Linked DNA regions of Hoeflea sp. 108. The protein of the gene in region 1 interacts with the protein of each later gene in a pairwise test. Links are inferred from orthologs where the notes say so. Each region holds a gene or a part of one and is shown on either strand. Other genes may lie near its edges.

Region 1 (5,242 bases):
CGGATCCGCTTGCGTTCACGGTGTTAGCCAACGATATGTCGCTCATCGAGAGCTTGGTAAAACCAACGCCACCCTTGGCATAGAACAAGGTGCGATCCATGGCATAGCCCAACCTGCCGGTTATGCTGCCGAGATAAGTGAACTCGTTGTCGTTGGTTGCAATAGGTCCACCCGCAACTGGAAAGCTGACAATATCGCTTGTTCCGTTGGCCCAGGAATAGGCCAGCTCACCTTCGACGCCGACCACCATCGAGCCCCACTGGTGATTGTAACCGACCTGGCCGCCTAGAAGTGCGCCGCGTGCATCGGGAGATGCCGTCTCAGCTCTGACACCACCTGGCGATAGATAGGCACCTTCGCCGCTGCCTTTGCTGTAGCCGAGTTGGAGCCCGATATATCCGCCTGTCCAGACAAAGGGAGCCCCGACGGAGGTTGGAACAGGCTCTGAAGCGACAACGTCTGCAGCCGAAGCCGTGCCTGCAGCCAATGAGACGAGCACGATAGCAAGCGCGGTAGATTTCATCCCAAGCTCCCCCTTGTTTAGGGGAATGCTATATGCATGATTTGCTTGTGCAAGCAGGAATTGCGTTTGCCGGCTACGGTTGCGCTCTTGGGGTTGCGGTCTTGCAACACTGGCGCGAACAGCTGCTAGCTAGGTGGCGGGAAAGTTGCCGCGCCGCGCGGCTTTGCTCTCCCAACGCACGAAGGCTATCGTCGGCGCGCCCAGCCATGCTCGGCAAGCGCCAGGAAGACTGAGCGCTTCGGCGCTTGGCAGGCGGGCACTCCGTGAAGACATGGAGGCCCTCTATGAGCTTGTCATCTGCACGACCACCTTGCCTTTGGCGTGGCCGGCTTCCAGGTAGGCAAAGGCTTTGGCAATGTCCTGGAAGGGAAAGACACGGTCGATGACGGGTCTGACCGTGTCGTCGGCAATCAGCCCGGCGAGCTCGGTCAGCTCGCTCCCGCTCGGATGCATGAAGAGGTAGCGGTAGGAGACGTGATGTTTCCGGGCCTCCGCGCGCAAGCGGTAGGAGATGAACCAGAAAAGCGTCGCAAGCACGGCACCGCGGCCCAGATCCTTGCGCGCGGTCTCGGGCTCCGGCATGCCGGCAATCGAGACCACTTTTCCGCCTGGTTTGACCACGCCGAACGACTTCATCAGCGTTTCGCCGCCAAGCAGATCAAGCACCCCGTCCATGTCGCGCAACTCTTCCTCGAAGCGTTGCGTCGTGTAGTCGATCACCACGTCGGCGCCGAGTTGTTCGACAAGCGCCCTGCCACGTGGCGATGCCGTCGTCGTCACCTCGGCTCCGAGCCATTTTGCCACCTGAATGGCGAAGGTGCCGACGCCGCCCGCTCCCCCCGGAATGAAGATCCTGTTGCCTTGCGTCACATGGAGTTCGTCGCGAAGTGCCTGAAGTGCCGTGAGGCCTGCGAGGGGCACACCGGCGGCGGCGTTGAAATCGATGGATGCGGGAATTTTCGCCAGAAAACCTTCCGGGACGACGGCATATTCGGCGAACCCACCCATGGCTTCCTTGGGCATGCGGGCGAAGACCCGGTCTCCCGGCACGAATGACGTGACGCCCTCTCCGCATTCCTCCACGACGCCTGCCATTTCATTGCCCATGACGATCGGCAAGGGATATCGCTTGATGACCCTGAGCTTGCCTTCGCGTGTCTTGTAGTCGACGGGATTGAGGCCCGCGGCATGCACCCGCACCAGGACATCGCCGCGAGCCGGCCGTGGACGCGGTATGTCGCGCAACTGAGCGGCTTCCGGGCCGCCATATCCGGTGAGTACAAATGCCCGCATGGTCATGAGCGCATCCGGTGGCCGATTTCCTTTGCCATCATCCTCTACGAGATGAGGCGCTTGGACAATGCCGCGACGCGCCTATCGAGCAGGCCAACACTTCGCTTGGGGTCGGCCAATCGACGTCGTTGTGAAAGAAAAAGCCGCGCAGTGCGCGGCCTTTATTGTTGGTTGTCAGGCGTTACGCCCGCTCTTCCCAGACCTGGACTAGCTCGACGATGGTGCGGACGGCTTTTTCCATGTCCTGGCGGCTGACCCATTCCAGAGGCGAGTGGAAGGCATGGCCGCCGGCGAAGATGTTGGGGCAGGGCAGGCCCATGAACGACAGGCGCGAGCCGTCGGTGCCGCCGCGGATGCTGCCGCGGACAGGCTCCATGCCGGCGCGGCGGATTGCCTCGACGGCGTTCTCGACGATCTCGGGATGGCGGTCGAGCACCACCTTCATGTTGCGGTACTGCTCCTTGACCGTGAAGCTGTAGGACGAGCCGGGGAAGCCCTTCATCACGTCCTTGACGATCGCCTCCAGCATCGCCTCCTTGTCGGCGAGGCCCTTGTCGTCGAAGTCGCGCACGATCAGGCTGATCGCGGCCTTCTCCATCGAACCGCTGACGTTGGTCGGATGGACAAAACCCTGGCGGCCCTCGGTCGTCTCGGGCGCCTGGTCCCTGGGCAGCCGGTCGACGATGGCGCCGGCGATCTTGATGGCGTTTTCCATGCGGCCCTTGGCGAAGCCCGGATGCATGGCCACGCCCTTGATCTCGATGTCGACGCCGTCCGCCGAGAAGGTCTCGTCCTCGATGGTGCCGGCCGTCTCGCCGTCCATGGTGTAGGCGAAGTCTGCGCCGAGCTTTTCGAAATCGACCTTGTCGACGCCACGGCCGATCTCTTCATCAGGGGTGAACAGGATCTTGACGGTACCGTGCTTGATCTCGGGATGGTCGACCAGGTACTGCGCCGCCGCAACGATCTCGGCTACGCCCGCCTTGTCGTCGGCGCCAAGAAGCGTCGTGCCGTCGGTGGTGATGATGTCGTTGCCGATCTGGTTCATCAGTTCAGGATGTTCGCTGACGCGGATGATCCGGGATGTGTCGCCCGGCAGCACGATGTCGCCGCCGGCATAGCTGTTGATGACCTGCGGCTTCACCGCAGTGCCGGTGAAATCGGGTGCTGTGTCGACATGCGAGCAGAAGCAGATGACCGGAACCTGCTTGTCGGTGTTCGACGGGATGGTGGCGTAGACATAGCCGTTCTCGTCGATATGGGCGTCCTTCAGGCCGATCGTCAGCAGCTCCTCGACCAGCACCCGGCTTAGGTCCTTTTGCTTGTCGGTCGAAGGCTGGGTCCTCGAGGCCGCATCCGACTGCGTGTCGATGACGACATAGCGGAGGAAACGGTCGGTCACGGTGTAGTTCATGGCTCAATCCATTGCGGCTTGTCGGCGATGGCGTGTCATAGCCTTCGCCACGCATGGAGTGAATGGCCTGCTCTCAAGTTCCGTCGGGCCAGCTGCCTTATGCCTGTCCGGCCTGCACGACCGTCACCGCGATCATGTGGTAGGCGTCGTCGGCGGTGCAGCCGCGTGAGAGGTCGTTGGCGGGTTTGGCGAGGCCCTGCAGGATCGGGCCGATCGCGTCGGCACCGCCGATGCGCTGGGCGATCTTGTAGCCAATGTTGGCGGCGTCGAGATTGGGGAAGACGAAGACGTTTGCCTCGCCATGCAGTGCCGAGTTGGGCGCCTTGGCCGCGCTTACCGCTTCGACGAATGCCGTGTCGAATTGCAGCTCGCCGTCGATGACGAGATCCGGGGCAGAGGCGTGCACCAGCCTTGTCGCTTCGATGACCTTCGACACGCGCTCGTGCGCAGCGCTGCCATTGGTCGAGAACGACAGCATCGCCACCTTGGCTGTGGCACCCGCCAGCGCTTCATAGGAGCGCGCCGACATGCGGGCGATGTCCGCAAGGCCTGTCGCATCGGGATCGACCACCAGGCCGCAATCGGCAAAGACGAAAGCGCCCTTCTTCACATGGTGCGGTTGGCACAGCATCATCAGGAAGAAGCTGGACACGAGCCCGACGCCGGGTGCGCGGCCGATGCATTGCAGCGCTGCCCGCACGGTATCGGCGGTGGTGGCGACAGCGCCGCCGACCGTGCCGTCGGCAAGGCCCTCGCGCACCATCATGGCGGCAAAGACATGCGGCGAGCGCAGTGCGTCGCGCGCCGCCAATTCGTCGATGCCCTTGGCCCTGCGCAACTGGTGGAATGCCCCGATGAGACGAGGCGTCAGCGACGAGACTTCGGGGTCTTCTGTCTGGAACCCTGCCGGACTTGAGCCGGCTTCGGCGACGCGCCTTTCGATGACGGAGCTGTTGCCGATTAGGATGATCTGGGCGAGGCCCGCGGCCTGTGCCCGGACAGCCGCTGCAACGATGCGCGGGTCCTCGCCTTCGGCGAGCACGATGCGCTTCGGCGCCTTTTTTGCGGCTTCGATGATGCGGTCGAGCGGCTTCATACAGTCCCCCCCAGATGCCGGCCTGCCCGGAAAGCTCCGGGCAGGCCGTGTTGGTGTTGTCAGGCGCGCTGCTGCGGTCGCATGTCGGAGCGCTCAATGCCGGCAACAGGCACCGGTTTCTTCATCGCGTCGCGGCGGAAGGGCTCGCCGAGTTCCTGGTTGAGGATGACCTCGACGAATGTCGTCACCCCATTGACCTGGTCGCCGATCGCCTTGGCGAGTGCCTCCGTCAGCTTCGCCGGGGTGTCGACGACGACGCCCTTGAGGCCGCAGCCCTCGGCGACCTTGGCGTAGCTGAGATTGGGATTGAGCTCGGTGCCGACGAAGTTGTTGGCGTACCACAGCGTCGTGTTGCGCTTTTCGGCACCCCACTGGTAGTTGCGGAAGATCACCATTGTTATCGCCGGCCAGCCTTCGCGGCCGATGGCGCCCATTTCGTTCATCGAGATGCCGAAGGCGCCGTCGCCGGCGAAGCCGACCACCGGCACGTCGGGGCAGCCGATCTTGGCGCCGACGATCGACGGGAAGCCGTAGCCACAGGGGCCGAACATGCCGGGCGCGAGATACTTCCGGCCCTGTTCGAAGCTCGGATAGGCATTGCCGATGGCACAGTTGTTGCCGATGTCGGTGGAGATGATCGCCTCCTTGGGCAGGGCCGCCTGGATCGCGCGCCAGGCCTGGCGCGGCGACATGCGGCCAGCCTCGCGCAGGCGGGCGCTCGCGTTCCACTCGGTGCCGACGTCGTCTTCTTCGTGGTCCATCGACGACAGTTGCTGCAGCCAGGCCGAGCGAGTCTGGTGGATGGCTGCCTTGCGCTGCTCGCGGCCCTCGTTGCCGGCCGATGGCGTCAGCTGTTCGAGGATCTGGCGGGCGACCTGCCGGGCGTCGCCGCAGATGCCGACCGAAACCTTTTTGG
Region 2 (3,956 bases), on another replicon or contig:
GTCACGAACACCTCACCATGCTGGTAAGGCGACATCGTTCCCGGGTCGACGTTCAGATACGGATCGAGTTTACGGATGCGCACGCGATATCCGCGTGCTTGCAGAAGAGCCCCTAGGGCTGCTGCGGCTATGCCTTTTCCAAGGGAAGAGACCACGCCGCCGGTGATGAAAACATATCGCGCCATGGGAGTCATCGCTTAACGCGGCCAAATCGATTCCGCCAGAGAAAAATCCGCCGCGTCGGACTTTTCCCTATCTGGCAATACGGTTCTGCGTGCGGGAATGCGCGCAAACAAAAAGGCCGGCGTGACCGCCGGCCCACTATCAGCGTTCGAAGAACGCCTTACATGACGATGACTTCAGAGCCCATCTTCACGCGATTGTAGAGGTCCATGACATGGTCATTGACCATCCGGAAGCAACCGTTCGAAGAATTTGTGCCGATCGTCTGCGGCTGGTTGGTACCATGGATACGGATATGGGTATCCTTCTTGCCCTGGTAAAGGTAGATGGCGCGCGCGCCGAGCGGGTTTTCCGGTCCGCCGTTCATGCCGTCCTTGTACTGGCCGTACTTCTTGGGCTCGCGCTCCTGCATTTCCTTGGTCGGAATCCAGCGCGGCCATTCCTGCTTGTCGCCGATGGTCGCCTTGCCCTTGAACTCCAGCCCTTCGCGGCCGACCGCGATGGCATAGCGGCGGGCCGTCGAGGACGACTCGATCAGGTAGAGGTAACGCGAGCCGGTGTCGACAACGATCTGGCCACGTTCATAGCCGGGGAACGAAACTTCCTGCGGCTCGAAATCGGACTTTACCTTGAACTGCTTCTTGGCCTGCTTGGCCTGCAGCACAGCGTCCAGCGCCCGGGTCTGCGGCAGCATGGCCTGCTGCTGAGGTGCGCTGCCGAAGATACCGCCGAACAGGCCGGCCTGCTTGGGCTTGCCCGGAGCCTCGCTGCGCAGTTCACCGCTGTTGCCCGTGGAAGCCACCTCCATCGCGTCGGGAGCGAGCGGCTCGATAGGCTTCATCACCTCGAGAGGCTGCAGGTTGCGCTTGGCGGGAGCGGCCGAAGCGACCTGTTCGTTCGCCTTCTCGGCCTTCTTCAGACGAGCCAGTTCACGGGCCTGCTCGGCCTTCTGCTTGGCGGCTTCGCGCATGGCCATCTTCTTGGCCTCGAGCATCTTCAGGCGGGCCGTCTCGTTGTCGGCCTTGATCTTGGATTCCAGCTCCTTGATTCGGGCCAGATCGTCGTCGGTCGGCTTCTTCTTTTTCTTGAGCTGCTTCAGTTCTGAGACATCGCTCTTTGCGGCGACGGCAATCACGTCACTTGCAACCCCAGGCTGCGGCGCCTCGACCCTGCCGGCGGGAGTGGCGGCAAGGGCGGCGGTGGAGCTCAGAAGGGAGGCGCAAAGACCGGCGAGTAGGATGCGGCGGAGCTGCATGGCGAAAGATCCCGAACGTTCAAGGCAAATAATGCAACGACAACGTGCGGTGCCCCCGAGGCCCCCGTCCACTTGCCGCGCCCCTGCTATAAGCGATTAGCCGGAGCCGCCTCAAGAGAGGCAACTCCGGCTAAGTGATCGCGAATTCGTGATACAGGCTGATTTGCCGCGACTGTGTTCAAACAACAACAGGTTGCGGCAGGCAGGCTCGATTTAGTTGGGAACCTGCGGCGTGGCAGGAGCCGTGCCCGAAGCAGGCTGCTCGGCCGAACCCGAGGCCGCCGGAGCGGTAGCCGGCGCTGCAGGCTGTTCGGTCGCGGGTGCTGCAGGCGCCGTCGTGCCCGAAGCAGGTGCCGCTGGGGCCGGGGCCGTCGAACCGCCGAGCTGATTGAGGATGCCCTGGCCGTTGCCCGACGGCGCTCCCTGCGTCGCCGGAGCGCGGTCGAGAATGTCGATCGGCTTCTCGCCGTAGCGGGCGATGATCGACAGCGTCAGCGACGTGACGAAGAAGACGGTTGCCAGGATTGCCGTGGCGCGGGTCAGCGCATTGGCGGCGCCGCGCGCAGTCATGAAGCCGGAACCGCCGCCGATGCCGAGACCACCGCCTTCGGAACGCTGCAGAAGCACCACGCCGACGAGGGCGAGCACGACCATCAGATGGATGACGATGATGACGGTTTCCATTGCGCTTCCTGGGATCTTTCCTGACGGGGACTGGCCGGCACGCTAACGCGCCCGGCATTCCGGAGGCGGCTCAATACAATGCTTTGACAGCATTTCCAAGCCCGCCGCCCGAATATGGGGCGACACGCTGCCTTTGCAACGGTCACCCTGGGTTAAATCAGAGCTTGCGATAGGCTTCCGCGATACCGAGGAAGTCGGCAGCCTTGAGGCTGGCGCCACCGACGAGCGCGCCGTCGACATTGGCGATGTTGAGAAGCTCGACGGCGTTCGACGGCTTCACCGAGCCGCCATAGAGGATGCGCATCTTGGCAGCCACCTCGCCGAGCTTGTCGGTCAGGCGTGTACGGATATGCGCATGCGCTTCGGCCACGTCGGCGGCGGTCGGGGTAAGGCCAGTGCCGATGGCCCAGACTGGTTCGTAGGCGATGATCGCATTGGATGGGGTAGCGGTGCCGGGCACCGAACCTTCGATCTGGCGCGACAGCACCTTCAGGGTTTCCCCCGTCTCGCGTTCGGCAAGCGTCTCGCCGATGCAGATGACGGCGACCAACCCTGCCCGCCATGCGGCTTCCGCCTTGGCGCGGACGACATCATCGGTTTCACCATGGTCGGTGCGGCGTTCGGAGTGGCCGACAATGACGTGGCTCGCGCCTGCATCCTTCAGCATCTCGGCCGAGATATCGCCGGTGTGGGCGCCGTTTTCCCTGGCGTGGCAATCCTGGCCGCCCGCCTTGACCGGCGTGCGATGGAGGATTTCCGAGGCGCGCGACAACAGCGTCGACGGCAGGCAGAGCAAAGCTTCGGTGTCGGCGTCGAGGCCGCTCATGAAACCGCCCGCAATGCTCCGCAATTCATTGAGCGATGCGCTCGTGCCGTTCATTTTCCAGTTGCCGGCAACGAGTGGGCGAATTCCTGGAGTCATGTGCTCTTCCCTCGACATCTAACTACGCTCGGGCACCCTCACTACCAAAATCAGGCCACAAAGCAATCGACACTGGCGTCGAAGGACGCTATTGCGCTTCGTTCATGCAGGCGCATGCGAGAATGCGCGAATACGGGATCTGAATATGCTCGAAACGATGCGAAGTGCCGCTGGAACCTGGGTCGCGAAGCTGCTGCTTCTGCTGCTTGTGGTGAGCTTCGCCATCTGGGGCATTTCCGGACGCATGCTACACGAATTCGGCGGCGACAAGGTCATCACCGCTGGCGGCACCTCTGTGTCCGCAGTCGAATATCGCCTCGCCTACGACCGCCAGCTCAATGTCATGTCGCAGCAGTTCGGCCAGCGCCTGACTGCCGAACAGGCCAAGGCGCTCGGCATCGAGAACCAGGTCGTGGCGCAGCTCGTTGCAGGTGCGGTGCTCGATGAGCAGGCGCGCAAGCTCGGCCTCGGCCTGTCCAAGGACCGCCTGGCACAGCTGACCTGGGACGATCCGACCTTCAAGGGTCCCGATGGCCAGTTCGACCGCCGTGCATTCGAATACATCCTGCGCCAGATCGGCATGCGCCCCGAGGACTATCTTAAGAACCGCGGCCAGGTCGCCGTGCGCCAGCAGATCGTCGAGGCCGTTTCCGACGGCATGAAGGCGCCCGACACCTTCCTGCGAGCAGTAGCCCTTTATCGCGGCGAAGACCGCACCGTCGATTACCTCACCCTGCCGAAGTCGCTGGTCGAGCCAATCGCCCCTCCGGCTGCCGACGCGCTCAAGACCTGGTTTGAGGAAAACAAGAAGAACTACGCGGCACCCGAGTTCCGCAAGCTGAGCTATGTCAAGCTTGAGCCCGAGGACATCATGGACCTCGGCTCGGTGACCGACGAGCAGGTTCGCCAGGA

What was found.
Region 2: the proteins of pepT (region 1) and tpiA interact in binary tests that used the Escherichia coli proteins (3 or more experiments, as listed by UniProt). The link is inferred for Hoeflea sp. 108 from one-to-one orthologs.

What each region holds. Positions count from the first base shown.
Region 1 is NZ_KB890025.1:176,938-182,179, forward strand. The notes cover bases 1,115-4,032. They hold pepT (peptidase T), read right to left. Parts: upstream 3,231-4,032; coding sequence 1,998-3,230; downstream 1,115-1,997. Other genes in these bases: B015_RS0126790 (NADP-dependent oxidoreductase), read right to left, coding at 1,115-1,822; pta (phosphate acetyltransferase), read right to left, coding at 3,328-4,032. Also shown: B015_RS32800 (outer membrane protein), read right to left, coding at 1-523; more of B015_RS0126790, read right to left, coding at 806-1,114; more of pta, read right to left, coding at 4,033-4,326; xsc (sulfoacetaldehyde acetyltransferase), read right to left, coding at 4,386-5,242. UniProt on the Escherichia coli protein: Cleaves the N-terminal amino acid of tripeptides.
Region 2 is NZ_KB890024.1:2,590,451-2,594,406, forward strand. What follows is about bases 1,163-3,956. They hold tpiA (triose-phosphate isomerase), read right to left. Parts: upstream 3,045-3,956; coding sequence 2,280-3,044; downstream 1,163-2,279. Other genes in these bases: B015_RS0112735 (L,D-transpeptidase), read right to left, coding at 1,163-1,438; secG (preprotein translocase subunit SecG), read right to left, coding at 1,652-2,122; B015_RS0112750 (peptidylprolyl isomerase), read left to right, coding at 3,190-3,956. In the rest of the region: B015_RS0112730 (CTP synthase), read right to left, coding at 1-194; more of B015_RS0112735, read right to left, coding at 344-1,162. UniProt on the Escherichia coli protein: Involved in the gluconeogenesis. Catalyzes stereospecifically the conversion of dihydroxyacetone phosphate (DHAP) to D-glyceraldehyde-3-phosphate (G3P).